Regions from separate parts of the Escherichia ruysiae genome, predicted to be linked through region 2. Evidence: predicted binding sites of a transcription regulator. Region 2 holds the regulator's gene; the other holds the start of a gene.
The links. Region 2 encodes LexA, which represses DNA repair genes until DNA is damaged. Its sites were predicted from a motif close to TNCTGTATGTACATACAGNA; they were not measured.

Region 1: the regulator LexA is predicted to act here: its motif matches at 8,413-8,432, upstream of uvrB (excinuclease ABC subunit UvrB).

The regions. Positions count from the first base shown of each region.
Region 1 covers NZ_JAVIWS010000001.1:4,137,176-4,151,982, forward strand. Annotated here, with positions in the region: gene RGV86_RS19855 (hydratase) at 1-655, shown strand, start outside; gene RGV86_RS19860 (putative acyl-CoA thioester hydrolase) at 980-2,263, opposite strand; gene RGV86_RS19865 (kinase inhibitor) at 2,415-2,891, opposite strand; gene bioA (adenosylmethionine--8-amino-7-oxononanoate transaminase) at 2,950-4,239, opposite strand; gene bioB (biotin synthase BioB) at 4,326-5,366, shown strand; gene bioF (8-amino-7-oxononanoate synthase) at 5,363-6,517, shown strand; gene bioC (malonyl-ACP O-methyltransferase BioC) at 6,504-7,259, shown strand; gene bioD (dethiobiotin synthase) at 7,252-7,932, shown strand; gene uvrB (excinuclease ABC subunit UvrB) at 8,506-10,527, shown strand; gene yvcK (uridine diphosphate-N-acetylglucosamine-binding protein YvcK) at 10,739-11,647, opposite strand; molybdenum cofactor riboswitch at 11,913-12,057, shown strand; gene moaA (GTP 3',8-cyclase MoaA) at 12,045-13,034, shown strand; gene moaB (molybdenum cofactor biosynthesis protein B) at 13,056-13,568, shown strand; gene moaC (cyclic pyranopterin monophosphate synthase MoaC) at 13,571-14,056, shown strand; gene moaD (molybdopterin synthase sulfur carrier subunit) at 14,049-14,294, shown strand; gene moaE (molybdopterin synthase catalytic subunit MoaE) at 14,296-14,748, shown strand.
Region 2 covers NZ_JAVIWS010000001.1:2,283,868-2,298,674, reverse strand. Annotated here, with positions in the region: gene malM (maltose operon protein MalM) at 1-794, shown strand, start outside; gene ubiC (chorismate lyase) at 974-1,471, shown strand; gene ubiA (4-hydroxybenzoate octaprenyltransferase) at 1,484-2,356, shown strand; gene plsB (glycerol-3-phosphate 1-O-acyltransferase PlsB) at 2,523-4,946, opposite strand; gene dgkA (diacylglycerol kinase) at 5,116-5,484, shown strand; gene lexA (transcriptional repressor LexA) at 5,594-6,202, shown strand; gene dinF (MATE family efflux transporter DinF) at 6,275-7,600, shown strand; gene RGV86_RS11215 (CsbD family protein) at 7,716-7,925, shown strand; gene zur (zinc uptake transcriptional repressor Zur) at 7,967-8,482, opposite strand; gene dusA (tRNA dihydrouridine(20/20a) synthase DusA) at 8,637-9,632, shown strand; gene pspG (envelope stress response protein PspG) at 9,768-10,010, shown strand; gene RGV86_RS11195 (quinone oxidoreductase) at 10,174-11,157, opposite strand; gene dnaB (replicative DNA helicase) at 11,240-12,655, shown strand; gene alr (alanine racemase) at 12,708-13,787, shown strand; gene tyrB (aromatic amino acid transaminase) at 14,030-14,807, shown strand, end outside.

The DNA.
Region 1 (14,807 bases), 1.9 Mb from region 2:
TATCGTCCTCAAAGTGTGCTCGAAGATCCTCGACGAAGTGACCACTACCGACGAATTGATTCCTTCCGGTGAAACCTCTTCTTATCGTTCAAATCCGATTGGTCTGGCGGAGTTTACCCTGTCACGCCGCGATCCAGGCTATGTTGGCAGAAGTAAAGCCACTGCTGAGCTGGAAAATCAACGTCTGGCGGGGAATGTCAGCGAGCTGGAATCCGTATTTGCCCGTATTAAACAGATTGCTGGTCAGGAACATATTGATCCGCTGCAAACTGAAATTGGCAGCATGGTTTATGCGGTCAAACCAGGTGATGGTTCTGCGCGTGAACAGGCGGCGAGCTGCCAGCGTGTGATTGGCGGTCTGGCGAATATTGCCGAGGAATACGCGACTAAACGTTACCGTTCTAATGTCATCAACTGGGGGATGTTACCGCTGCAAATGGCAGAAGTGCCGAACTTTGAAGTGGGGGATTACATTTATATTCCTGGCATTAAAGCGGCGCTGGATAATCCAGGTACGACCTTCAAAGGTTATGTGATCCATGAAGATGCGCCGGTTACGGAAATTACGCTGTATATGGAAAGTCTGACTGCTGAAGAGCGCGAGATTATCAAAGCGGGTAGTTTGATTAACTTCAATAAAAACCGTCAGATGTAAAAAGCGCCATGTGAATGTAGGTCGCATTCGGCACTTATTGTCGGATGCGATGCTGGCGCATCTTATCCGACCTACGAATCGCATCGACCCGTAGGCCGGATAAGGCGTTTACGCCGCATCCGGCACTTATTGTCGGATGCGATGCTGGCGCATCTTATCCGACCTACAAATTGCATCGACCCGTAGGCCGGATAAAGCGTTTACGCCGCATCCGGCACTTATTGTCGGATGCGATGCTGGCGCATCTTATCCGACCTACAAATTGCATCGACCCGTAGGCCGGATAAAGCGTTTACGCCGCATCCGGCAAATAGTTAACAACGCTTATTTCTTTGCTTCTGCAACCACTTTGCTACCCACGCCACGGTTATTGTATTCCCACATGCGGTTGTAGTTAGTGTCATTCAGATTGCGCTGTACTTCGTCGTTATCGTCAACGCTGCCGGTATTACCCGCAAATGGACGATTGGAAATCACCGCGTCGGCCCACGGTTTAGCCGTGTTAAAGCCTTCGTTGATGGCGCTATCACGGATCACTACCTGACCGTTGGTATTGGCATCAACATCCAGCGAGCGGCCCAGCTGTGCGACGCCATCACCGGAGGCATTGAAACGGCTATTTACGGCAAGGAAACCGTAGTAAATATTGGACAGCGTAGCCGGTGCGAACACATACGCTTCTTGCTGAGTACGTGAGTTCACCACGCGGAATTCGGTATTATCGAACACCACTGCACCACGGCCGGAAACGATATCCACATCCCCTTCGATGTAGCTATTAGTTACCAGAGTACGCGGCTGACGATTCGTTTCCAGACGGTTTTGTACACCGCTGTTGGTGACAAAGAAGGTATTCTGACGACCAAGAATGTTAACGTTGTTGATCTGTACTTTGTCGCCATCAGTACGCAACGCCACCGCCGGATGGTTACCCGCATCTACGCTATCGCCCAGCGTGTTTTCGATGGTCAGGTTTTGCAGTTGCAGGCCATTGTTTTGTGACCAGAAGACCGCAGAACAGAGAACGCCGATGCTGTTGCTGCGTTTGCTCTGGCAACTATCGTACATATACCACGCTGGTTTACCGGGCATATATTTGCCGCGTGGGTTAACGTCATGACGCCAGTCAGCAGGGCTCATTCCACCATCAAGGGAAAGTCCAATTTTCACATCAATCGGTTTTTCGCCCATGCCGTAGACAGTGATTCCGCCCGGTGCCGCAGGGACATAAACCGTACCTTCATACTCACCTGGCATCACGGCAATATACTGGCGCTTATTAGTACGCTTGATAATTGCCGCATCTACCGCCGCCTGAATCGTGGTATGCGTTACACCTTGAGTACCCGCCGGGCCGACAACAAAGTCAGGTTGCGCAGGCAGGGTAATCGGGGAAGGATTCCATGCTGCAGCACCTGGCGTCAGGGAGGAAAAATAGTGTTGAGCATCGAAATTCTGCGCTTCTTTTGCCGACAGAATCGGGCGAGAAGACGTACCAGGTGCTACTTGATCGGAAGGGCGTTGATCGGGCGGTGTTGAGCTACAGGCGGTCAGCGTCACGCCAAAAGCCAGTGCCAGCGCCAGACGGGAAACTGAAAATGTGTTCACAGGTTGCTCCGGGCTTTGAAATGGAAAAATGAATCCGTTGAAGCCTGCTTTTTTATACTAACTTTAGCGAAACGGGAAGGTAAAAAGACAAAAAGTTGTTTTTAATACCTTTAAGTGATGTCAGATGGCCTTGCACCATCTGACAGAACATTTAACTGAACATCGCGGTAATTGATGCGCTGGCGAGAGAGTGGAAATGAACGTTAAACCCGACCATCGCGCCGCTGGCACCTTCATCGACATCAATACGTTCTACATTCAGCGCGTGAACAGTAAAAATGTAGCGATGAGTTTCGCCTTTCGGCGGCGCTGCGCCATCGTACCCGGTTTTACCAAAATCGGTACGTGTCTGGAGCACGCCATCAGGGATTGCCACCAGACCAGAGCCAAACCCCTGCGGTAATACGCGGGTATCAGCGGGTAAGTTAACAACTACCCAGTGCCACCAGCCGGAGCCGGTTGGCGCATCCGGGTCGTAGCAGGTGACAACAAAACTTTTCGTTCCCGCAGGAACATCATCCCACGCCAGATGTGGCGAAATATTATCGCCATCGTAACCCATGCCGTTAAAGACATGACGATGCGGCAGCTTATCGCCATCGCGCAGATCGTTACTGATGAGTTTCATGAACCCTCCTTTCTTGTTTGCAGAAAGTGTAGCCAGAAACCCTCACGCTGACTTCCCGTTATTGGCAAAAAAATGTTTCATCCAGTACGGCGCGATTTACCGCTGCGGTCAGGCGCTGCAACTGTCCCGGGCGAATAATATAGGGCGGCATCAGGTAAATCAGCTTGCCAAAAGGCCGTATCCACACACCCTGCTCGACAAAGAATTTTTGCAGCGCCGCCATATTCACCGGACGAGTGGTTTCGACCACGCCAATGGCCCCTAGCACGCGCACATCGGCAACCATTTCGGCATCACGGGCGGGGGCAAGTTGCTCGCGCAGCTGTACTTCAATATCCGCCACCTGTTGCTGCCAGTCGCCAGATTCGAGAATCGCCAGGCTGGCGTTTGCAGCCGCGCAGGCCAGCGGATTGCCCATAAAAGTTGGCCCGTGCATAAAGCAGCCGGCTTCGCCGTTACTGATGGTTTCTGCAACCTCGCGCGTGGTGAGCGTGGCTGAAAGGGTCATCGTGCCGCCGGTTAAGGCTTTACCGAGGCATAAAATGTCCGGCGCAATCCCCGCATGTTCACAGGCAAACAGTTTGCCGGTACGACCAAATCCGGTGGCGATTTCGTCAGCAATCAGCAAGATACCTTCACGATCGCACATTTTGCGGATTCGTTTTAACCATTCCGGATGGTAGATGCGCATCCCGCCTGCGCCCTGGACAATCGGTTCAATGATCACCGCAGCGATTTCATGACGATGCGCCGCCATCAGGCGCGCAAAGCCTACCATATCGCGCTCATCCCATTCGCCGTCCATGCGGCTTTGCGGGGCTGGAGCAAACAAGTTTTCTGGCAGATAGCCTTTCCACAGGCTGTGCATAGAGTTGTCAGGATCGCATACCGACATCGCGCCAAAAGTATCGCCATGATAACCATTGCGGAAGGTCAGAAAACGCTGGCGCGCTTCGCCTTTGGCCTGCCAGTACTGCAACGCCATCTTCATCGCCACTTCCACCGCTACGGAGCCGGAGTCTGCGAGAAAAACGCACTCCAGTGGTTGCGGCGTCATCGCCACCAGTTTGCGGCATAGCTCGATGGCGGGCGCATGGGTGATACCGCCAAACATCACATGCGACATGGCATCAATTTGCGACTTCATCGCCGCATTAAGCTGCGGGTGATTGTAGCCGTGGATCGCCGCCCACCAGGACGACATACCGTCAACCAGGCGTCTGCCGTCAGACAAAATCAGCTCGCAACCTTCCGCGCTCGCCACCGGATAAACCGGCAGCGGGGAGGTCATGGATGTGTACGGATGCCAGATATGGCGTTGGTCAAAGGCAAGATCGTCCATTGTCATAATCGACTTGTAAACCAAAATGAAAAGATTTAGGTTTACAAGTCTACACCGAATTAACAACAAAAAACACGTTTTGGAGAAGCCCCATGGCTCACCGCCCACGCTGGACATTGTCGCAAGTCACAGAATTATTTGAAAAACCGTTGCTGGATCTGCTGTTTGAAGCGCAGCAGGTGCATCGTCAGCATTTCGATCCTCGTCAGGTGCAGGTTAGCACTTTGCTGTCAATTAAAACCGGTGCTTGCCCGGAAGATTGCAAATACTGCCCGCAAAGCTCGCGCTATAAAACCGGGCTGGAAGCCGAGCGGTTGATGGAAGTTGAACAGGTGCTGGAGTCGGCGCGCAAAGCGAAAGCGGCGGGATCGACACGTTTCTGCATGGGCGCGGCGTGGAAGAATCCGCACGAACGCGATATGCCCTATCTCGAGCAGATGGTGCAGGGGGTAAAAGCGATGGGGCTGGAGGCGTGTATGACGCTGGGGACATTAAGTGAATCCCAGGCGCAGCGCCTCGCGAACGCCGGGCTGGATTACTACAACCACAACCTGGACACCTCGCCGGAGTTTTACGGCAATATCATTACCACACGTACCTACCAGGAACGTCTCGATACGCTGGAAAAAGTGCGCGATGCCGGGATCAAAGTCTGCTCAGGTGGCATTGTGGGCTTAGGCGAAACGGTAAAAGATCGCGCCGGATTATTGCTGCAACTGGCAAACCTGCCGACGCCGCCGGAAAGCGTGCCAATCAACATGCTGGTGAAGGTGAAAGGCACGCCGCTGGCGGATAATGATGATGTCGATGCCTTTGATTTTATTCGCACCATTGCGGTGGCGCGGATCCTGATGCCGACCTCTTATGTGCGCCTTTCTGCCGGACGCGAGCAGATGAACGAACAGACTCAGGCGATGTGCTTTATGGCCGGAGCAAACTCGATTTTCTACGGTTGCAAACTGCTGACCACGCCGAATCCGGAAGAAGATAAAGACCTGCAACTGTTCCGCAAACTGGGGCTGAATCCGCAACAAACCGCCGTTCTGGCGGGCGATAACGAACAACAGCAACGTCTGGAACAGGCGCTGATGACCCCGGACACCGACGAATACTACAACGCGGCAGCCCTATGACCTGGCAGGAGAAGATTAACGCGGCGCTCGATGCGCGGCGTGCTGCCGATGCCCTGCGTCGCCGTTATCCGGTGGCACAAGGCGCCGGACGCTGGCTGGTGGCGGACGGACGGCAGTATCTGAACTTTTCCAGTAACGATTACTTAGGTTTAAGCCATCATCCGCAAATTATCCGTGCCTGGCAGCAGGGTGCGGAGCAATTTGGCGTCGGTAGTGGCGGTTCCGGTCACGTCAGCGGTTATAGCGTGGCGCATCAGGCGCTGGAAGAAGAACTGGCCGAGTGGCTGGGTTATTCGCGGGCGCTGCTGTTTATCTCCGGTTTTGCCGCTAATCAGGCGGTCATTGCCGCGATGATGGCGAAAGATGACCGCATCGTTGCCGACCGGCTTAGCCACGCCTCCTTGCAGGAAGCGGCCAGTTTAAGTCCGGCGCAGCTTCGCCGTTTTGCTCATAACGATGTCGCTCATCTGGCGCGCCTGCTTGCTTCCTCCTGTCCAGGGTTGCGACTGGTGGTGACAGAAGGCGTATTCAGTATGGACGGCGATAGTGCGCCGCTGACGGAAATCCACCGTGAGACGCAGCAGCACAATGGCTGGTTGATGGTCGACGATGCCCACGGTACGGGCGTTATCGGGGAGCAGGGGCGCGGCAGCTGCTGGCTGCAAAAGGTAAAACCAGAATTGCTGGTGGTTACGTTTGGCAAAGGATTTGGTGTCAGCGGTGCGGCGGTGCTTTGCTCTGAAACTGTGGCGGATTATCTGCTGCAATTTGCCCGCCATCTTATCTACAGCACCAGTATGCCGCCCGCTCAGGTGCAGGCATTACGTGCGTCGCTGGCGGTCATTCGCCGTGATGAGGGTGATGCACGGCGCGAAAAACTGGCGTCACTCATTGCGCGTTTTCGTGCCGGAGTACAGGATTTGCCGTTTACGCTTGCTGATTCATGCAGCGCCATCCAGCCATTGATCGTCGGTGATAACAGCCGTGCGTTACAACTAGCAGAAAAACTGCGCCAGCAAGGCTGCTGGGTCACGGCGATTCGCCCGCCAACCGTACCCGCTGGCACTGCGCGACTGCGCCTGACCTTAACCGCAGCTCATGAAACGCAGGATATCGACCGTCTGCTGGAGGTGCTGCATGGCAACGGTTAATAAACAAGCCATTGCGGCGGCATTTGGTCGGGCTGCCTCACAGTATGAGCAACACGCAGAGTTACAGCGTCAGAGCGCCGATGCCTTGCTGGCAATGCTCCCGCAACGCAAATACGCCCGAGTGCTGGATGCTGGCTGTGGACCTGGCTGGATGAGCCGCCACTGGCGCGAGCGCAGCGAGCAGGTGATGGCGTTAGATCTCTCGCCGCCAATGCTTGCCCAGGCACGCCAGAAGGATGCCGCAGATCATTATCTGGCGGGGGATATCGAATCCCTGCCGTTAGCGACTGCGACGTTCGATCTTGCATGGAGCAATCTCGCGGTGCAGTGGTGCGGTAATTTATCCACGGCATTAGGTGAGCTTTGTCGCGTAGTACGCCCCGGCGGCGTGGTGGCATTTACCACGCTGGCGCAGGGATCGCTCCCTGAATTACATCAGGCGTGGCAAGCGGTAGATAAACGGCCTCATGCTAATCACTTTTTACTACCCGCTGACATTGAACAGGCGCTGAAAGGCTTATGTTATCAACACCATCTTCAACCCATCACCCTGTGCTTTGATGATGCGCTCAGCGCCATGCGTTCGCTGAAAGGCATTGGCGCAACGCATCTTCACGCAGGGCGCGACCAGCGAGTATTAACCCGTTCACAGTTACAACAACTGCAACTGGCCTGGCCGCAACAACAGGGGCGATATCCTCTGACGTATCATCTTTTTTTGGGAGTGATTGCTCGTGAGTAAACGTTATTTTGTCACCGGAACGGACACCGAAGTAGGGAAAACTGTCGCCAGTTGTGCACTTTTACAAGCCGCGAAGGCAGCAGGTTATCGGACGGCAGGTTATAAACCGGTGGCCTCTGGCAGCGAAAATACCCCGGAAGGCTTACGTAACAGCGACGCGCTGGCGTTACAGCGCAACAGCAGCCTGCAGCTGGATTACGCAACGGTAAATCCTTATACCTTCGCAGAACCCACTTCGCCGCACATCATCAGCGCGCAAGAGGGCAGGCCGATAGAATCATTGGTAATGAGCGCCGGATTACGCGTGCTTGAACAACAGGCTGACTGGGTGTTAGTGGAAGGCGCTGGCGGCTGGTTTACGCCGCTTTCGGATTCCTTCATGTTTGCAGATTGGGTAACGCAGGAACAACTGCCGGTGATTCTGGTCGTTGGGGTAAAACTGGGCTGCATCAATCATGCAATGCTGACAGCACAGGCAGTACAGCAGGCAGGGCTAACACTCGCAGGCTGGGTGGCGAACGATGTCACGCCGCAGGGTAAACGCCACAGTGAATATATGGCTACGCTCACCCGAATGATCCCCGCGCCGCTGCTGGGGGAAATTCCCTGGCTTCAGGAAAATCCAGAAAGTGCGCTAACCGGAAAATATATAAATCTCACATCACTGAAGTAGCAAAAAAATTGGTTGAATTGCGAGCGAGATCGCGTCTTCGGTCGCCCGTAATTTAACCAACCAAATGCTAAAAAAATCGCGAAAAAAATTTTACCCCGGCATTATACGATTAGTATGGGAATTGCCCAGGCGGCTGGACATAGGGGCTGCAGGTAGTTATCCACTATTCCTGTGGATAACCATGTGCATTAGAGTTAGAAAACGTAAGGTAAGCGAGAGAATACGCGGCTTGCACGCAAATTGGCGCTAAAGACGGCTTAAATAAATATTTTTTATTTTTCAATCTGTTAGATAAATGCAATGGCTGTCAGGAAAGTGTCATCTCCTGCAATAAATCCGTCATCAGCCATCTTGACAAATGTTAAAAAAGCCATTGCTCTGGGGATAACCCTGCAGACCAGAGTTTTATCTCGTCACAGGGTCAATTTTGCCTACGGTTGAGACCTTAGTTTACGGCGTAACAGAAATGTTGTGGTGTGAGACTGTTTTTCTATCCAGTATAATTTATTGGCATTATTAATCATGACGAGTAAAATTACACACCTGCCCGCCCATTCCTTCAGGTAGCAACTCATGAGTAAACCATTCAAACTGAATTCCGCGTTTAAACCTTCTGGCGATCAGCCGGAGGCGATTCGACGCCTCAAAGAGGGGCTGGAGGATGGCCTCGCGCATCAGACTCTGCTTGGCGTGACGGGGTCGGGGAAAACCTTCACTATTGCTAATGTCATCGCTGACCTGCAACGCCCAACTATGGTGCTGGCGCCCAACAAAACGCTGGCAGCGCAACTATATGGTGAGATGAAAGAGTTCTTCCCGGAAAACGCGGTGGAGTATTTCGTCTCCTATTACGATTACTATCAGCCAGAAGCCTATGTTCCGAGTTCAGATACGTTTATTGAGAAAGATGCCTCAGTAAACGAACATATCGAACAGATGCGACTTTCAGCAACCAAAGCGTTGCTGGAGCGGCGAGATGTCATTGTCGTAGCGTCAGTTTCCGCAATTTATGGTCTGGGCGATCCTGATTTATATCTCAAGATGATGCTGCACCTCACGGTCGGTATGATTATCGATCAGCGCGCGATCCTGCGTCGCCTGGCGGAGTTGCAATACACCCGCAACGACCAGGCATTCCAGCGCGGCACTTTTCGCGTGCGGGGTGAGGTGATCGACATCTTCCCGGCAGAGTCCGACGACGTTGCGCTACGTGTAGAATTGTTCGACGAAGAAGTGGAACGTCTCTCGCTTTTCGACCCACTAACCGGGCAGATTATCTCGACCATTGCGCGTTATACCATCTACCCGAAAACGCACTATGTTACGCCGCGCGAGCGCATTGTGCAGGCGATGGAAGAGATTAAAGAAGAACTGGCGGATCGGCGCAAGGTACTGCTGGCAAATAACAAGTTGCTGGAAGAGCAGCGGCTGACCCAGCGTACCCAGTTTGATCTGGAGATGATGAATGAGCTGGGATATTGCTCGGGCATCGAAAACTATTCTCGCTTTCTTTCCGGGCGTGGGCCTGGCGAGCCACCGCCGACGCTGTTTGATTACCTGCCTGCCGATGGGCTGCTGGTGGTTGATGAATCACACGTCACCATTCCGCAGATAGGCGGTATGTATCGCGGCGACCGGGCGCGTAAAGAAACGCTGGTGGAGTATGGTTTCCGCCTGCCATCGGCGCTGGATAACCGTCCGCTGAAGTTTGAAGAGTTCGAAGCATTAGCCCCGCAAACCATCTATGTTTCCGCGACGCCCGGCAACTATGAACTGGAGAAATCTGGCGGCGACGTGGTGGATCAGGTGGTGCGTCCAACCGGATTGCTTGATCCAATTATCGAAGTGCGTCCGGTCGCGACCCAGGTCGATGATCTTCTTTCAGAAATTCGCCTGCGGGCGGCAATTAACGAACGCGTTCTGGTGACGACGCTGACCAAGCGGATGGCGGAAGACCTCACCGAATATCTCGAAGAACACGGCGAGCGCGTGCGTTATCTTCACTCCGACATTGATACCGTTGAACGTATGGAAATCATCCGCGACTTGCGTCTGGGCGAGTTCGATGTGCTGGTTGGCATCAACTTACTGCGCGAAGGTCTGGATATGCCGGAAGTGTCGCTGGTGGCAATCCTCGACGCCGACAAAGAGGGCTTCCTGCGTTCTGAACGTTCGTTGATCCAGACCATTGGTCGTGCGGCACGTAACGTTAACGGTAAAGCGATTCTCTACGGCGATAAGATAACCCCGTCAATGGCGAAAGCGATTGGCGAAACCGAACGTCGCCGCGAGAAACAGCAGAAGTACAACGAAGAGCATGGCATTACACCACAAGGGCTGAACAAGAAAGTGGTCGATATCCTGGCGCTGGGGCAGAACATTGCTAAAACCAAAGCCAAGGGCAGAGGGAAAGCGCGCGCGATTGTTGAGCCGGATAATGTGCCGATGGATATGTCGCCAAAAGCGTTGCAGCAGAAAATCCATGAACTGGAAGGGCAGATGATGAAACACGCACAAAACCTGGAGTTCGAAGAGGCGGCGCAAATTCGTGACCAGTTGCATCAGTTGCGTGAGCTGTTTATTGCGGCTTCGTGACGAGATGAAAAAGCCGGAATGTTCTTCTGGTTTGAGGCTGATGAGAAACGTAAAATTGCCTGATGCGCTACGCTTATCAGGCCTACATGCACTCTGCAATATATTGAATTTGCGCGATTTGTAGGCCGGATAAGGCGTTCACGCCGCATCCGACATGAACAACGCGCACTTTGTCTGCAATCTGACGCCGGAATGTTCTTCCGGTTTTCCGTTAACCCAACGCCTGTAACGCCTTTTCCAGTGCGTTATGTAACAACTGGCGGTCATGACGATAGGGGATATCGCTGGCCTCCAGTACATCCTGAATCACTATTCTGTCGGTGACCGCAGAAACATCCACTTTCGGCCCAACGACGACGGCATCAATAACCTTCTTGCCGACATACTGCTCCATAATCGCCAGCTTATTTTCCAGTTTCAGATTCGCCGCTGGTAGGCTAAGTTCACGTCCCAGATTGCCGATATAGACCATCGGTGCTGGCGTGCGGCGTAATGCCTGCGCCATTTCCTTAAGCAGCAGGATCGGCATCAGGCTGGTATAAAAACTGCCTGGCCCGATAAGAATCAGATCTGCTTCATTGATAGCATGTACAGCTTCACGCGTAGCAGGCACATTAGGGGTTAACAGTAATTCCTGAATCGGCGTGGTTAACTGGTCAATATTTACCTCGCCGTAAACTTCATGCCCCTGATCGTCAATCGCCATCAGATCAACGGGATGCTCTGACATCGGAATCAAATGCGCATCCACTTTCAGCAGATTACGAATTAAATTGATGGCTTCCAGAGGCCGCACGCTAAGGTGGTCCAGCGCCTTTAACATCAGGTTTCCAAGGTTATGCCCGGAAAGCTCGCCATTACCGCCAAAACGATATTCAAACATCGCGGAAGCGACGCTGGGTTCTGTAATTAACTGATTAAGACAGTTGCGCATATCGCCCCAGGCAATACCGCCTTCTGAGCGGCGAATACGCCCTGTTGAACCACCGTTATCGGTGGTGGTCACAATGCCCGTTAAACGAGAACCCAAAGACGAAAGTGATGAGAGAACGCGTCCCAGTCCATGCCCTCCGCCGAGAGCAACGACACGATCAAGGTCAGCCAGCGTACGATTGCGCATATAAATTCCTGAAGTCAGATTATCCGCGCTACAGTAGCGCAACTGACAGGGAAACAGCAATTAACCCGCCAAAATTGAGGATACAAATAATTGTTTTCTACCTCTAAAGGACGATATACGCACTGCATTGCTGATGATGTACATCAAAGTAAAACCATCATTTTCCCTTATTCTGTAGGGAAATAGCACGATCATGACGCTATATACATGATTACATAGCGAAAAGTGTGAATGGTAAAAATCTCATTTACACGCTAGTATCGGCATAACCACTAAACACTCTAGCCTCTGCACCTGGGTCAACTGATACGGTGCTTTGGCCGTGACAATGCTCATAAAGATTGCCACCAGGGCGAAGGAAGAAATGACTTCGCCTCCCGTATCTGGAAAGGTGTACATGGCTTCACAACTGACTGATGCATTTGCGCGTAAGTTTTACTACTTGCGCCTGTCGATTACCGATGTGTGTAACTTTCGTTGCACCTACTGCCTGCCGGATGGCTACAAGCCGAGCGGCGTCACTAATAAAGGCTTCCTGACCGTCGATGAAATTCGTCGGGTTACTCGCGCCTTCGCCAGTCTGGGCACCGAAAAAGTGCGTCTGACAGGCGGCGAGCCGTCTTTACGTCGCGACTTTACCGATATCATCGCCGCTGTGCGGGAAAACGACGCTATTCGCCAGATTGCGGTCACCACCAATGGTTATCGCCTGGAACGCGATGTCGCGAACTGGCGCGATGCAGGCCTGACGGGCATTAACGTCAGCGTTGATAGCCTCGACGCCCGTCAGTTTCATGCCATTACCGGGCAGGATAAATTCAACCAGGTAATGGCAGGCATCGATGCTGCATTTGAAGCCGGGTTTGAGAAGGTTAAAGTCAATACCGTGCTGATGCGGGATGTCAATCATCATCAACTCGACACCTTTCTGAACTGGATCCAGCATCGCCCCATTCAGCTGCGTTTTATCGAACTGATGGAAACGGGCGAGGGCAGCGAACTCTTCCGCAAGCACCATATTTCTGGTCAGGTTCTGCGTGACGAGCTGCTGCGTCGCGGCTGGATCCATCAGCTTCGTCAACGCAGCGACGGCCCCGCACAAGTCTTTTGTCATCCGGATTACGCCGGAGAGATCGGCCTTATCATGCCGTATGAAAAAGACTTCTGCGCCACCTGCAACCGCCTGCGCGTCTCCTCCATTGGTAAACTCCATCTCTGCCTGTTTGGTGAAGGCGGCGTTAACCTGCGCGATCTGCTGGAAGACGATACCCAGCAACAGGCGCTGGAAGCGCGTATTTCGGCGGCGCTGCGGGAGAAAAAACAGACCCATTTCCTGCATCAAAACAACACCGGTATTACGCAAAACTTATCGTACATTGGCGGTTAAAACGTCAAAAGGAGAGATCAGATGAGTCAGGTAAGCACTGAATTTATCCCGACCCGTATTGCTATTCTTACGGTTTCTAATCGTCGCGGTGAAGAAGACGATACCTCCGGTCACTATCTGCGCGACTCGGCGCAGGAAGCAGGCCATCACGTTGTCGATAAAGCCATTGTCAAAGAAAACCGCTACGCCATTCGCGCTCAGGTATCTGCGTGGATCGCCAGCGACGATGTGCAAGTGGTGCTGATTACAGGTGGTACTGGCCTGACAGAAGGCGATCAGGCGCCAGAAGCACTGTTGCCGCTGTTCGATCGTGAAGTCGAAGGCTTCGGCGAAGTGTTCCGTATGCTGTCGTTCGAAGAGATTGGCACCGCAACCCTGCAATCTCGTGCGGTGGCGGGTGTTGCTAACAAAACGCTGATTTTCGCGATGCCCGGCTCGACTAAAGCGTGCCGCACCGCCTGGGAAAATATCATCGCCCCGCAGCTGGATGCCCGTACGCGTCCGTGCAATTTCCATCCACATTTGAAGAAATAAGTATGTCGCAACTGACCCATATCAACGCCGCTGGCGAAGCGCACATGGTGGATGTCTCCGCCAAAGCGGAAACTGTGCGTGAAGCGCGCGCCGAAGCCTTTGTCACCATGCGCAGTGAGACGCTGGCGATGATCATTGATGGTCGCCATCACAAAGGCGACGTATTTGCCACTGCGCGCATTGCCGGTATTCAGGCGGCAAAACGCACCTGGGATCTGATCCCGCTTTGTCATCCGCTGATGCTCAGCAAAGTTGAAGTCAATTTACAGGCTGAGCCGGAACATAATCGGGTACGAATTGAAACGCTTTGCCGCCTGACCGGGAAAACGGGTGTCGAAATGGAAGCATTAACCGCAGCCTCCGTGGCGGCGCTGACCATTTATGACATGTGCAAAGCGGTGCAAAAAGATATGGTGATTGGTCCGGTACGTTTGCTGGCGAAGAGCGGCGGCAAGTCGGGTGATTTTAAGGTGGAAGCGGATGATTAAAGTTCTTTTTTTCGCCCAGGTGCGCGAGTTGGTGGGAACAGATGCAACCGAAGTGGCTGCGGATTTCCCAACCGTTGAAGCGTTACGCCAACACCTGGCAGCGCAGAGCGATCGCTGGGCGCGGGCGCTGGAAGATGGCAAATTGCTGGCTGCCGTCAACCAGACGCTGGTGAGTTTTGACCATCCGCTGACTGACGGCGACGAAGTTGCTTTCTTCCCGCCGGTAACCGGAGGTTAAGATGGCAGAAACCAAAATTGTTGTCGGATCTCAGCCTTTTAGCGTTGGGGAAGAGTACCCGTGGCTGGCTGAGCGTGACGAAGATGGTGCAGTGGTCACGTTTACCGGTAAGGTGCGCAACCATAACCTGGGCGACAGCGTCAAAGCATTAACCCTCGAACACTATCCGGGGATGACGGAAAAAGCACTGGCGGAAATCGTGGATGAGGCGCGTAACCGCTGGCCGCTGGGGAGAGTCACGGTGATTCATCGCATTGGCGAATTATGGCCGGGCGATGAAATCGTATTTGTCGGGGTCACCAGCGCGCATCGTAGCAGCGCGTTTGAAGCCGGGCAGTTTATTATGGACTATCTCAAAACCCGCGCACCGTTCTGGAAGCGTGAAGCCACGCCGGAAGGCGACCGCTGGGTTGAAGCCCGGGAGAGCGATCAGCAGGCGGCAAAACGCTGGTAGTTTTTGTTAGCCGGATAAGGCACCGCTGCGTCCGGCAATTTCACCGCTCTGGACATACG
Region 2 (14,807 bases):
TAACCTGGACACCAGTCGATCAATCTAAAACCCAGACCACCCGGTTAGCTACTGGCGGTCAACAACTGAACGTCCCTGGCATCAGCGGTTCGGTTGCCGCATACAGCGTCCCGGCAAACATTGGCGAGCTGACACTGACGCTGACCAGTGAAGTGAACAAACAAACCAGCGTATTTGCGCCGAACGTGCTGATTCTTGATCAGAACATGACACCATCGGCCTTCTTCCCCAGCAGTTATTTCACCTACCAGGAACCTGGCGTGATGAGTGCAGATCGTCTGGAAGGCGTTATGCGACTGACACCTGCATTAGGGCAGCAGAAACTTTATGTGCTGGTCTTTACCACTGAAAAAGATCTCCAGCAGACGACACAACTGCTCGATCCGGCAAAAGCCTATGCCAAAGGTGTTGGTAACTCGGTGCCGGATATTCCAGACCCGGTTGCCCGTCATACCACCGATGGTCTGCTGAAACTGAAAGTGAAAACCAACTCCAGCTCCAGCGTGTTGGTGGGGCCGTTGTTTGGTTCTTCCGCTCCAGCTCCGGTTACGGTAGGCAACACTGCAGCACCGGCGACCTACACGGCACCGGCCGCAGCTGCACCTGCTCCGGCACCGGCGAAGAAAAGTGAACCTATGCTCAACGACACGGAAAGTTATTTTAATACCGCGATTAAAAACGCTGTCGCGAAAGGTGATGTTGATAAGGCGTTAAAACTGCTTGATGAAGCTGAACGCCTGGGCTCGACATCTGCCCGTTCCACCTTTATCAGCAGTGTAAAAGGCAAGGGGTAATTACGCCCCACAGTGCTGATTTTGCAACAACTGGTGCGTCTTCGGGCGCACCTTTTTTTCTCTCTCTCCTGTGATTGTTGCGTTATTGTTGCGTATTAGATCACTTAATATGCTTTACATCTCCCGTTAACGCTTTTCTGCGATACAATGCCTTTACGTTATGTAACGGAGAGTTCGGCATGTCACACCCCGCGTTAACGCAACTGCGTGCGCTGCGCTATTTTGCAGAGATCCCTGCGCTGGAACCGCAACTGCTCGACTGGTTGTTGCTGGAAGATTCCATGACCAAACGTTTTGAACAGCAGGGAAAAACGGTGAGCGTGACGATGATCCGCGAAGGGTTTGTCGAGCAGAATGAAATCCCCGAAGAATTACCGCTGCTGCCGAAAGAATCCCGTTACTGGTTACGTGAGATTTTGTTATGTGCAGATGGAGAACCGTGGCTTGCCGGTCGCACTGTCGTTCCTGTGTCAACGCTAAGCGGCCCCGAGCTGGCGTTACAAAATTTGGGTAAAACGCCGTTAGGACGCTATCTGTTTACATCATCGACATTAACCCGTGACTTTATTGAGATAGGCAGTGATGCCGGACTTTGGGGGCGACGTTCCCGCCTGCGATTAAGTGGTAAGCCGCTGCTGCTGACCGAACTGTTTTTACCGGCATCACCGTTGTACTAAGAGGAAAAAAATATGGAGTGGAGTCTGACGCAAAATAAGCTGCTGGCGTTTCACCGCTTAATGCGTACGGATAAGCCAATTGGTGCGTTACTGCTGCTCTGGCCAACTTTATGGGCGCTATGGGTGGCGACACCCGGTGTTCCCCAACTCTGGATCCTGGCGGTGTTTGTCGCTGGCGTCTGGCTGATGCGTGCCGCCGGTTGTGTAGTGAATGACTATGCTGATCGTAAGTTTGATGGTCATGTTAAGCGCACGGCAAACCGACCGCTTCCCAGTGGCGCGGTGACGGAGAAAGAGGCGCGAACGCTATTTGTGGTGCTGGTGCTGATTTCGTTCTTACTGGTATTGACGCTGAACACGATGACCATTCTGTTGTCGATTGCCGGACTGGCGTTGGCGTGGGTGTACCCGTTTATGAAGCGGTATACCCATTTACCGCAAGTGGTGCTGGGTGCGGCGTTTGGTTGGTCGATTCCAATGGCTTTTGCCGCTGTGAGTGAATCGGTGCCGTTAAGCTGCTGGTTAATGTTCCTCGCCAATATTCTGTGGGCGGTGGCTTACGACACGCAGTATGCGATGGTTGACCGTGATGACGACGTGAAGATTGGCATTAAGTCCACCGCGATCCTGTTTGGACAATACGATAAGTTGATTATCGGCATTTTGCAGATTGGCGTGCTGGTGCTGATGGCGATTATCGGCGAGTTAAATGGCTTAGGCTGGGGATATTACTGGTCAATACTGATCGCGGGCGCACTGTTTGTTTATCAACAAAAACTGATTGCCAACCGCGAGCGTGAAGCCTGTTTTAAAGCGTTTATGAATAATAACTATGTTGGCCTGGTACTGTTTTTAGGGCTGGCAATGAGTTACTGGCATTTCTGATGATGTAAAAAAGCCGGATGATCATGGTCATCCGGCTTTTTTTCTGTGAAATGCTGCCTGATGCGCTGCGCTTATCAGGCCTACATAACACATCGCAATTTATTGAATTTGCAGGTCATAGTAGGCCGGGTAAGGCGTTTGCGCCGCATCCGGCAACGCTCATCAGTTACCCTTCGCCCTGCGTCGCACTCTCAATCGTTAAGCGTACATCGGACGTAATCAACTCCGCCAGCAACTGATAAACCTTCATCGTTTCTGCCGGTTCGGCGTCGCCGCTGTCGCTGATATATCCTTCATCACGCAGCGTCAGCACCAGAGAACTGAACACCGCTTTGTCGAAGAACTCCGGTGCGTTGATGCCGTGCAGCACGGAAAGACGTTGTGCCACAGTGCGGCTCTCTTTCTCCAGCGTACCGCGATTGATCGACGGGTTGGCGCTCAACAGCCAGAAGGTAATCGCATAACGTTGCAGCGTTTCACGCGCGCCTGCGGCAAGCAACTGAAGCGTGCGGGAGTGCGCCGGATTGATATGTAACTCATCATCTTGCAGCGTAATCAGCCCCTGGCGTTGCATCTCATTCGCCAGCGCATCAATAACACCCGGCAACTCGTCACGCTCCCAGCGCAGGAACAGCTCCGCTTTTAGCATTGGGTAAAGCACATTGACGTGCTCCATCAACACTTCGCGGGAGATGTGCCGATGCTGCGTCACAATTGCTGCCATCAGCGAAGGCAGAACCAACATATGCGCAATGTTGTTGCGATAGTAGGTCATCAGCACCGCTTGCTCACGCGGCAGGATAATAATGTCGCCGATGGTGTCTTTCTCAACTTCAAACTTGTTCATTTGCAGCGCGTGATCAATCAGCTCACCGGCGCTGGCTGAAGGAACGGTAGAGTCCGTGGAGTAAGGCACGTTGCGCATCAAATCGAGATAACAATTCAGCTGCTCAGTCAATTGCTCGCGAGTGAGTGAACGCTGACGTGACGCCAGCAGCGCAGTACAGCACAGGTTCATGGCGTTAGCCGCGCCTGCGTTGTTAATGCGCACCATCAGATCGGCAGCAATGTTATTGACTGTCGGCGTTAACCAGGCCGGGCGTACAGCTTCGATAGGATCAATAGATTCACGCCAGTCTGGTACGTGCTGATTGAGATAGGTCATCAACGGCATCGGTTCACCGAAGTTGACATAGCCCTGACCGAGATTACGCAGTTTGCTTAAACCGCGCAGCATCTGCGGCAGGCTCTCTTTCTCTTTCGTCGCGCCGCGCAGTTCTTTGGCGTAAGTACCCACTTCCATGACGTGCTCATAACCGATGTAGATCGGAATCAACGTAATCGGACGCGTACCGCCACGCAGCATCGCCTGAATGGTCATCGACAGTGTGCCGGTTTTCGGATCAAGCAAACGTCCTGTACGCGAACGACCGCCTTCCACAAAGTACTCAACGGAATAACCACGGCTGAACAGTTCGCCGAGATATTCACGGAAAACGGTGGAGTAGAGTTTATTGCCTTTAAAAGTACGGCGAATAAAGAACGCCCCCAGACGGCGGAAAATCGGCCCGGCAGGCCAGAAGTTCAGGTTGATCCCGGCGGCGATATGCGGCGGCACCAGCCCCTGGTGATACAGCACGTAAGAGAGCAGCAGGTAGTCCATGTGGCTACGGTGGCATGGCACATACACCAGCTCATGACCGTCGTGAGCCAGCTGGCGAACGCGTTCGGCATTATGGACGTTGATTCCCTGATAGAGCCGGTTCCAGGTGAAGCCCAGAATACGGTCAGTCAGGCGGATCATCTCGTAAGAGAAGTTCGCCGCAATCTCTTCCATCAGCGCAATAGCGTTCTGCTGCGCTTTTTCATGGGAGATCTTTTTGCTGCGCGCTTCATCTTCTACCGCTTTGGCAATTGCACGCGAGGCGAGCAGCTTATTAAACAAATCCTGACGAGCAGGCAAGCGTGGACCCACGGCAGCCAGACGCTGACGGGCAAAGTGCATACGCGCCACGCGCGCCAGTTTTTGGGCGATAGTTTTATCTGTGCCGTGTTCATCAGCCATGCGGCGTAGCGAAACTGACGGCGAGAAACGCACAAAGCTATCGCGACCAAGCCACAGTACGGCGAAAAATTTCTGCACGCCGTTGAGCATACGTAGTGGCGGGTTTACTTCGCCTTTTTCACGTCCTGGCGCACGACCAAACATCACCGATACCGGCACCATCTGCACATCCAGATTTGGGTTGCTACGGTGCAGATCGAGATAGTCGTGGAACAGCTTAATAGACTCTTCTTTCGGCGTGTAATAGGTGAAAACACGCGGCCCGCCATGAATAAACACATAGCGCGGCAGTAGCGTGCCGTCTACCTCCAGCGGCTCTAATGGATCAGGCAGATCATGCGCCAGGCACTGGGCGCGCAACGTCAGCAAATCCGCTTTTGAGTTGTACGGTAAAACGTACATAATTGGACGAGAGGTATCGAGCCCCAATTCCGGGGCAGGATCTGCCGGAATAGACTTGCTTTTTACCAGGATGCTTAATGGTAAATTCAGTAATTTGTAGTAAATTCGTGGCCAGCCGGACATAAACGATGTAAAGCCTCTGGTTAATAATGCAAATGCGCGGGAAGGATAGCAGAAAGTCATGGGAAATTCTGTGGTATCCGCTCATGTTTCGCGCGGCGCTACGCTACCGGAATCATCGGATTCAACGGTACACTGATATTGACGCTCATAATGTAAAAAGGTTCTTTCAATGGCCAATAATACCACTGGATTCACTCGAATTATCAAAGCCGCTGGCTATTCCTGGAAAGGTTTACGCGCTGCATGGATCAACGAAGCGGCATTCCGTCAGGAAGGCGTGGCGGTATTGTTGGCGGTGGTCATCGCTTGCTGGCTGGATGTGGACGCGATAACCCGCGTACTGCTTATTAGCTCCGTCATGTTGGTGATGATTGTGGAAATTCTCAATAGCGCCATCGAAGCGGTGGTTGATCGTATTGGCTCTGAATACCACGAGCTTTCCGGGCGGGCGAAAGATATGGGGTCCGCAGCGGTGCTGATCGCGATTATCGTCGCTGTGGCAACCTGGGTCATTCTGTTATGGTCGCATTTTGGATAACCCTTCCAGAATTCGATAAATCTCTGGTTTATTGTGTAGTTTATGGTTCCAAAATCGCCTTTTGCTGTATATACTCACAGCATAACTGTATATACACCCAGGGGGCGGAATGAAAGCGTTAACGGCCAGGCAACAAGAGGTGTTTGATCTCATTCGTGATCACATCAGCCAGACAGGTATGCCGCCGACGCGTGCGGAAATCGCGCAGCGTTTGGGGTTCCGTTCCCCAAACGCGGCTGAAGAACATCTGAAAGCGTTGGCACGCAAAGGCGTAATTGAAATTGTTTCCGGCGCATCGCGTGGGATTCGTTTGTTGCAGGAAGAGGAAGAAGGGTTGCCATTGGTAGGTCGTGTGGCTGCCGGTGAACCGCTTCTGGCGCAGCAGCATATTGAAGGTCATTATCAGGTCGATCCTTCCTTGTTCAAGCCGAATGCCGATTTCCTGCTGCGCGTCAGCGGAATGTCGATGAAAGATATCGGCATTATGGATGGCGACTTGCTGGCAGTGCATAAAACTCAGGATGTACGTAATGGTCAGGTCGTTGTCGCACGTATTGATGACGAAGTTACCGTTAAGCGTCTGAAAAAACAGGGCAATAAAGTCGAATTATTGCCAGAAAACAGCGAGTTTAAACCGATTGTCGTTGACCTTCGTCAGCAGAGCTTCACCATTGAAGGGCTGGCGGTTGGGGTTATTCGCAACGGCGACTGGCTGTAACAGATCTCTGATACCGCGATGCCGCCTGGCGTCGCGGTTTGTTTTTCATCTCTCTTCATCAGGCTTGTCTGCATGGCATTCCTCACTTCATCTGATAAAGCTCTCTGGCATCTCGCCTTACCTATGATTTTCTCCAATATCACCGTTCCGTTGCTGGGGCTGATTGATACGGCGGTAATTGGTCATCTTGATAGTCCGGTTTATCTGGGCGGCGTGGCGGTTGGCGCAACGGCGACCAGCTTTCTCTTTATGCTGTTGCTGTTTTTGCGCATGAGCACTACCGGGCTTACTGCGCAGGCGTATGGTGCCAAAAATCCTCAGGCATTAGCGCGTGCGCTGGTGCAGCCGTTGCTACTGGCGCTGGGGGCTGGCGCGTTGATTGCTCTGTTGCGTACACCGATTATCGATCTGGCGCTGCATATTGTTGGTGGCAGTGAAGCCGTGCTGGAACAGGCGCGGCGCTTTCTTGAAATTCGGTGGCTAAGTGCACCGGCGTCGCTGGCAAACCTGGTATTACTTGGCTGGTTGCTCGGCGTGCAATATGCCCGTGCGCCGGTTGTCCTGTTAGTGGTGGGTAATATTCTCAACATTGTGCTGGATGTCTGGCTGGTGATGGGGCTGCATATGAACGTGCAGGGCGCGGCGCTGGCAACGGTCATCGCAGAATATGCGACGTTGCTGATTGGTCTGCTAATGGTGCGTAAAATCCTCAAACTACGCGGTATTTCCGGCGAAATGCTGAAAACAGCCTGGCGAGGAAACGTCCGTCGCTTGCTGGCGCTTAACCGCGACATCATGCTGCGCTCCCTGTTATTGCAACTCTGTTTTGGTGCAATAACGGTACTTGGCGCGCGACTGGGAAGTGACATTATCGCCGTTAACGCGGTTCTGATGACGCTACTCACCTTTACCGCCTATGCGCTGGATGGTTTTGCCTACGCGGTTGAAGCTCATTCAGGTCAGGCATACGGTGCGCGCGACGGGAGCCAGTTACTGGATGTCTGGCGCGCAGCGTGTCGCCAGTCGGGGATCGTGGCGTTGCTGTTTTCTGTGATTTATTTGCTGGCAGGGGAACACATTATTGCGTTGCTGACGTCATTAACCCAGATTCAGCAGCTGGCCGATCGCTATCTTATCTGGCAGGTCATTTTACCGCTGGTTGGTGTCTGGTGTTATCTGCTGGACGGCATGTTTATAGGTGCAACGCGCGCCGCCGAAATGCGAAACAGTATGGCGGTGGCAGCAGCAGGATTTGCGCTGACGCTCCTCACGTTGCCGTGGTTGGGTAATCATGGTTTGTGGCTGGCGTTAACCGTCTTTCTGGCGCTGCGCGGGCTTTCTCTGGCGGCTATCTGGCGTCGTCACTGGCGCAACGGAACATGGTTTGCCGGAGCGTGACGGTTAAATATTCTGAATAAATAATCCTAAGCCAAATTCCTGACTACACTTAATCCCATGTTCAGAAGAAAAGCGAGCGTACTCTCATTCACCACCTAACGATGAGGACTTGAATATGAATAAAGACGAAGTCGGCGGTAACTGGAAACAGTTCAAAGGTAAAGTGAAAGAGCAATGGGGCAAACTGACCGATGATGATATGACGGTCATTGAAGGTAAACGTGATCAGTTAGTGGGTAAAATCCAGGAACGCTACGGTTACCAGAAAGATCAGGCAGAGAAAGAGGTCGTGGACTGGGAAACCCGCAATGAATACCGCTGGTAATTAATCCCTCCTGCCCGACGTGTACAAGGATGTACGCCCTCTTAACGCGGTTTCTTTTTCACCTGAATAGAGTGGTCATGATGGCACTGTTCAGGATGACGACACGCTTCCACTTCTACACATGCTGAACATAATCCATGCGCTTCAATCACATTATGCCGCAGGGCAAAACCCATTTTTGCCGCCAGCGTATGCATGATGTCTTCCACACCTTCCGCACACTCTTCTTTCACTGCGCCGCAGCGATCGCAAATAAACATAGCTGAAGTATGCGTTGGTTGATCGAACAGGTGACAGAGCACATAGCTGTTGGTGGACTCAACTTTATGCACAAACCCTTGCTCAAGCAGAAAATCGAGTGCGCGATAAACCGTTGGCGGCTTGGCCTGCGGCTCTGCTTCACGCAGTAAATCAAGCAGATCGTAGGCGCTGATGGCTCCTTCCTGCAGACTCATCAGGCGCAACACTTCAAGGCGCTGCGGGGTCAGGCGCACATTACGCTGTGCACAGAGTTTTTCAGCTTGCGCTAATAACTCCTGCGTTGTGGTCTTTTCCATTGGGCACCTCAAAGTGGGGTTAAGAATGTCCTTACTTTACCATAGTTCTCACTTAAACGCCGAGAACAGGGCGTCATAGCTGTCACATTGCCTGATCGCATATTCGTTATGCTATAGTAGCGCCCCCAATTCACCAGGTGCTTAAAAAAACGCCATGTCAGCAGAATCACAAACCGCTTATTCCGCATACCGTTTCTCCATTGCCCCGATGCTCGACTGGACGGACAGACATTGCCGTTATTTCCTGCGTCTGCTCTCCCGCAATACACTTCTCTATACCGAAATGGTGACCACGGGGGCAATTATTCACGGTAAAGGTGATTACCTGGCGTACAGTGAAGAAGAGCATCCGGTGGCGTTGCAACTGGGTGGAAGCGATCCAGCGGCACTGGCGCAGTGTGCGAAGCTGGCAGAAGCGCGCGGATACGATGAAATCAACCTGAATGTCGGCTGCCCGTCTGACCGGGTACAGAACGGCATGTTTGGCGCGTGCCTGATGGGTAATGCGCAACTGGTAGCCGACTGCGTTAAAGCGATGCGCGATGTGGTGTCGATTCCAGTCACGGTGAAAACGCGTATTGGTATTGACGACCAGGACAGCTATGAATTTCTTTGTGATTTCATCAACACCGTTTCCGGTAAAGGCGAGTGTGAGATGTTTATCATCCACGCGCGTAAAGCCTGGCTTTCTGGTTTAAGCCCGAAAGAAAACCGCGAAATCCCGCCGCTCGATTACCCGCGCGTCTATCAACTGAAGCGTGATTTTCCGCATCTGACGATGTCGATTAACGGTGGCATCAAGTCGCTGGAAGAGGCTAAAGCACATTTGCAACATATGGATGGCGTGATGGTCGGACGTGAGGCGTACCAGAATCCGGGGATTCTGGCGGCGGTGGATCGAGAGATCTTTGGTTCCTCTGATACTGATGCCGATCCGGTGGCGGTAGTCCGCGCCATGTATCCGTACATTGAGCGTGAGCTTAGCCAGGGGACGTATCTCGGCCATATTACCCGGCATATGCTGGGTCTGTTCCAGGGTATTCCTGGTGCGCGGCAGTGGCGTCGTTATTTAAGTGAAAATGCCCATAAAGCGGGTGCTGACATTAACGTGCTGGAACATGCGCTCAAACTGGTGGCGGATAAGCGTTAATTTTTCACCACAAAGTAGTCAAATTCACTATGCCCTGCGCACCGTCGCGGGGCATATTTTTTGATAAATCATAATGTTAGGTTTTGGCATGATTCTTGTAATGGCTGCAAGAGATTTCATATTTGGGAGTACATCATGCTGGAACTACTTTTTGTGATTGGCTTTTTTGTCATGTTGATGGTCACCGGCGTTTCGTTGCTGGGCATTATCGCCGCGCTGGTTGTGGCGACGGCCATTATGTTCCTCGGCGGTATGCTGGCATTGATGATTAAGTTGCTGCCGTGGTTACTGCTGGCGATTGCGGTGGTGTGGGTTATTAAGGCGATTAAAGCACCAAAAGTGCCGAAATATCAGCGTTATGACCGCTGGCGTTACTAAGGGATTGTGCGGATGATCACAACCTAAGGTTTTATCCTTAGAACAAAATAGGAATTGATTATCAAATCTGTCACTATTGCGTCTCTAACAGATTCATCGTGCTGTACCCTACATACAGCCGAACTATAAAAGAAAGGGCTTCCCAGGTGGAAGCCCAATTTCTTTATGGGATCAGTAAGCTGGAACCCTGCGTCGCCCGGCTTTCCAGAATCTCATGCGCTCGCCGCGCATCCTTCAGCGGATATTTCTGTTGCTCTGCGACATCGACCTTAATCACGCCGCTGGCGATCAAAGAAAACAGTTCATTACTGGCTTCGGTTAACTCATCCCGCGTGGTGATATAGCCTTGCAGGGAAGGGCGTGTCACATACAGCGAGCCTTTCTGATTGAGAATGCCTAAGTTCACACCCGTCACCGCGCCTGATGAGTTACCAAAACTGACCATTAAACCGCGACGTTGCAGACAATCCAGCGACCGTTCCCAGGTATCTTTGCCTACGGAATCGTACACCACGCGCACTTTCTTGCCGTCGGTGATCTCTTTTAATCGCTCGACCAGATTTTCGTCGCGATAGTTAATTACCTGCCATGCACCCGCTTTTAATGCACTTTGCGCTTTTTGCGCGCTGCCCACAGTGCCAATAAGTTTTGCTCCTAAGGCTTTTGCCCACTGGCAGGCAATTAAGCCCACGCCGCCAGCAGCCGCATGGAACAGGAACTGTTCGTCAGGTTTGATTTCATACGTTTTGCGCAGCAGATAATAAACCGTTAAGCCTTTCAGGAACGACGCGGCAGCTTGCTCAAAAGAGATCGCCGCTGGCAGAATTGCCGCTTTATCGGCATTGACGTTATGCACAGAACTGTAAGCCCCTAACGTTGACTGCGCATAAACCACACGATCGCCCGCTTTAATATGTTTCACGCCGCTGCCGACTTTGCTCACAATGCCAGCCGCTTCGGTGCCTAATCCGCTGGGTAGCGATGGCGGTGGATAAAGGCCGCTGCGGATATAAGTGTCGATGAAATTGATGCCAATGGCTTTATTTTCGACCTGGATTTCATTCTCTGCCGGATCGGCAGGAGTAAATTCCACGGTTTGAAGTACTTCCGGGCCACCGTGCTTGTGAAATTCAATTCGTGTTGCCATGTGTCCTCCAGAACGTATCGTCAGGGTCTGCTTCATATGGTAAAGTTTCGACCCATTCTTTATCTCGGTAACTCCATTCACTATGGCAGGAAATAAACCCTTCAACAAACAGCAGGCTGAACCCCGCGATCGCGATCCACAAGTTGCCGGGCTGAAAGTGCCTCCGCACTCGATCGAAGCGGAGCAGTCGGTGTTGGGCGGTTTAATGCTGGATAACGAACGCTGGGACGATGTGGCCGAGCGAGTGGTGGCAGATGATTTCTACACCCGTCCGCACCGTCATATCTTTACCGAAATGGCGCGTTTGCAGGAAAGCGGTAGCCCAATTGACCTGATCACCCTTGCCGAATCACTGGAGCGCCAGGGGCAACTTGACAGCGTTGGTGGTTTTGCTTATTTGGCGGAACTGTCAAAAAATACGCCAAGTGCAGCGAACATCAGTGCCTATGCCGACATCGTGCGCGAACGTGCCGTTGTCCGTGAGATGATCTCAGTTGCGAATGAGATTGCCGAAGCCGGTTTTGATCCGCAAGGGCGCACCAGTGAAGACTTGCTCGACCTTGCTGAATCTCGCGTCTTTAAAATTGCCGAAAGTCGTGCCAATAAAGACGAAGGGCCGAAGAATATCGCCGATGTGCTCGACGCCACGGTGGCGCGTATTGAGCAACTGTTCCAGCAACCGCACGATGGTGTAACCGGTGTTAATACCGGCTATGACGATCTCAACAAAAAAACCGCTGGCTTGCAGCCGTCGGATTTGATCATCGTCGCCGCGCGTCCGTCGATGGGTAAAACGACATTTGCGATGAACCTCGTCGAAAACGCGGCGATGTTGCAGGATAAACCAGTACTTATCTTCTCGCTGGAGATGCCATCGGAACAGATTATGATGCGTTCTCTGGCGTCGTTGTCGCGCGTTGACCAGACCAAAATTCGTACCGGGCAACTGGATGATGAAGACTGGGCGCGTATTTCCGGCACGATGGGCATTTTGCTGGAAAAACGAAATATCTACATTGATGACTCCTCCGGCCTGACGCCAACGGAAGTGCGCTCCCGCGCGCGCCGTATTGCCCGTGAACACGGCGGCATCGGACTCATCATGATCGACTACCTGCAATTGATGCGCGTACCGGCGCTTTCAGACAACCGTACGCTGGAAATTGCAGAAATCTCCCGCTCGCTAAAAGCCCTGGCGAAAGAACTGAATGTGCCGGTGGTGGCGCTGTCTCAGTTGAACCGTTCTCTGGAACAACGTGCTGACAAACGCCCGGTCAACTCCGACCTGCGTGAATCCGGTTCCATCGAGCAGGATGCGGACTTGATCATGTTTATCTATCGTGATGAGGTTTATCACGAAAACAGTGATTTAAAAGGCATCGCAGAAATTATTATCGGTAAACAACGTAACGGCCCAATCGGGACGGTACGCCTGACCTTTAACGGTCAATGGTCGCGTTTCGACAACTACGCGGGGCCACAGTACGACGACGAATAATAATTATTTTATGAATTAGGTAATTAAAGCAAACACTTATCAAGGAACACAAATGCAAGCGGCAACTGTTGTGATTAACCGCCGCGCTCTGCGACACAACCTGCAACGTCTGCGTGAACTGGCACCTGCCAGTAAACTGGTTGCGGTGGTGAAAGCGAACGCCTACGGTCACGGTCTGATTGAGACCGCGCGAACGCTCCCCGATGCCGACGCCTTTGGCGTTGCCCGTCTCGAAGAAGCCCTGCGGCTTAGGGCGGGGGGCATCACGCAACCTATTTTGTTACTGGAAGGCTTTTTTGAAGCAGACGATCTGCCGACGATCTCCGCTGAACATCTGCATACTGCCGTGCATAACGAAGAACAGCTTGCTGCGCTGGAAGAGGCCAATCTGGAGGAGCCAGTTACCGTCTGGATGAAACTCGACACCGGTATGCACCGGCTGGGCGTGTTACCGGAACAAGCTGAAGCGTTTTATCAACGACTTACGCAATGTAAAAACGTCCGTCAGCCGGTGAATATTGTCAGCCACTTTGCTCGTGCTGATGAGCCAAAATGCGGCGCGACTGAGAAACAACTCGATATCTTCAATACCTTTTGCGAAGGCAGACCCGGCAAGCGTTCAATCGCCGCATCGGGCGGAATTTTGTTATGGCCGCAGTCGCATTTTGATTGGGTGCGCCCGGGCATCATTCTTTATGGCGTGTCACCGCTGGAAGATGGTTCCACCGGTGCCGATTTCGGTTGCCAGCCAGTGATGTCACTGACCTCCAGCCTGATTGCCGTGCGTGAGCATAAAGCAGGTGAACCGGTAGGCTATGGCGGCACCTGGATTAGCGAGCGCGATACCCGCCTTGGCGTGGTGGCGATGGGCTATGGCGATGGCTACCCGCGCGCCGCGCCGTCCGGTACACCAGTGCTGGTGAACGGCCGCGAAGTGCCGATTGTGGGGCGAGTCGCGATGGATATGATCTGCGTAGATTTAGGCCCGCAGGCGCAGGATAAAGCCGGGGATCAGGTCATTTTATGGGGCGAAGGTCTGCCCGTAGAGCGTATCGCAGAAATGACGAAAGTGAGTGCTTACGAACTTATCACGCGCCTGACATCAAGGGTCGCGATGAAATACGTGGATTAATCGTTCTGCAATAGTTGATTGTCTGTGCCGGATGCGGTGTGAAAGCCTTATCCGGCCTGCAAATTTATGTAAATTCAATAAATTGATACACTCTTGTCGTTCGTACCTCTGAAGGTTTTGCGTTTTTTATCAGCTTCGCTGCGTTATTAATTGCTGCTCATTGCTAAACATCCTCTCGATCTTCCCCATCTTCCGGTTTATTGTGTTTTAACCACCTGCCCGTAAACCTGGAGAACCATCGCGTGTTTCAAAAAGTTGACGCCTACGCTGGCGACCCGATTCTTTCGCTTATGGAGCGTTTTAAAGAAGACCCTCGCAGCGACAAAGTGAATTTGAGTATCGGTCTGTACTACAACGAAGACGGGATTATTCCACAATTAAAAGCCGTCGAAGAAGCGGAAGCGCGCCTGAATGCGCAGCCTCATGGCGCTTCACTTTATCTACCGATGGAAGGGCTTAACAGCTATCGCCATGCTATTGCGCCACTGCTGTTTGGCGCTAATCATCCGGTGTTACAACAACAGCGCGTGGCGACTATTCAAACGCTTGGCGGTTCAGGGGCATTGAAAGTGGGGGCTGACTTCCTGAAACGCTACTTCCCGGAATCAGGTGTGTGGGTCAGCGATCCCACCTGGGAAAATCACGTAGCAATATTTGCCGGGGCTGGATTCGAAGTGAGCACTTACCCCTGGTATGATGAAGTGACCAACGGTGTGCGTTTTGACGATCTGTTGGCGACGCTAAAAACATTGCCTGCCCGCAGTATTGTGCTGCTGCATCCGTGCTGTCATAACCCAACGGGCGCCGATCTCACCAACGACCAATGGGACGCAGTCATTGAAATTCTCAAAGCACGCGAGCTTATCCCATTTCTCGATATCGCTTATCAAGGATTTGGTGCCGGTATGGAAGAGGATGCCTACGCCATTCGCGCCATTGCCAGCGCCGGATTACCTGCTCTGGTAAGCAATTCATTCTCGAAAATTTTCTCCCTGTACGGCGAACGTGTCGGCGGTCTTT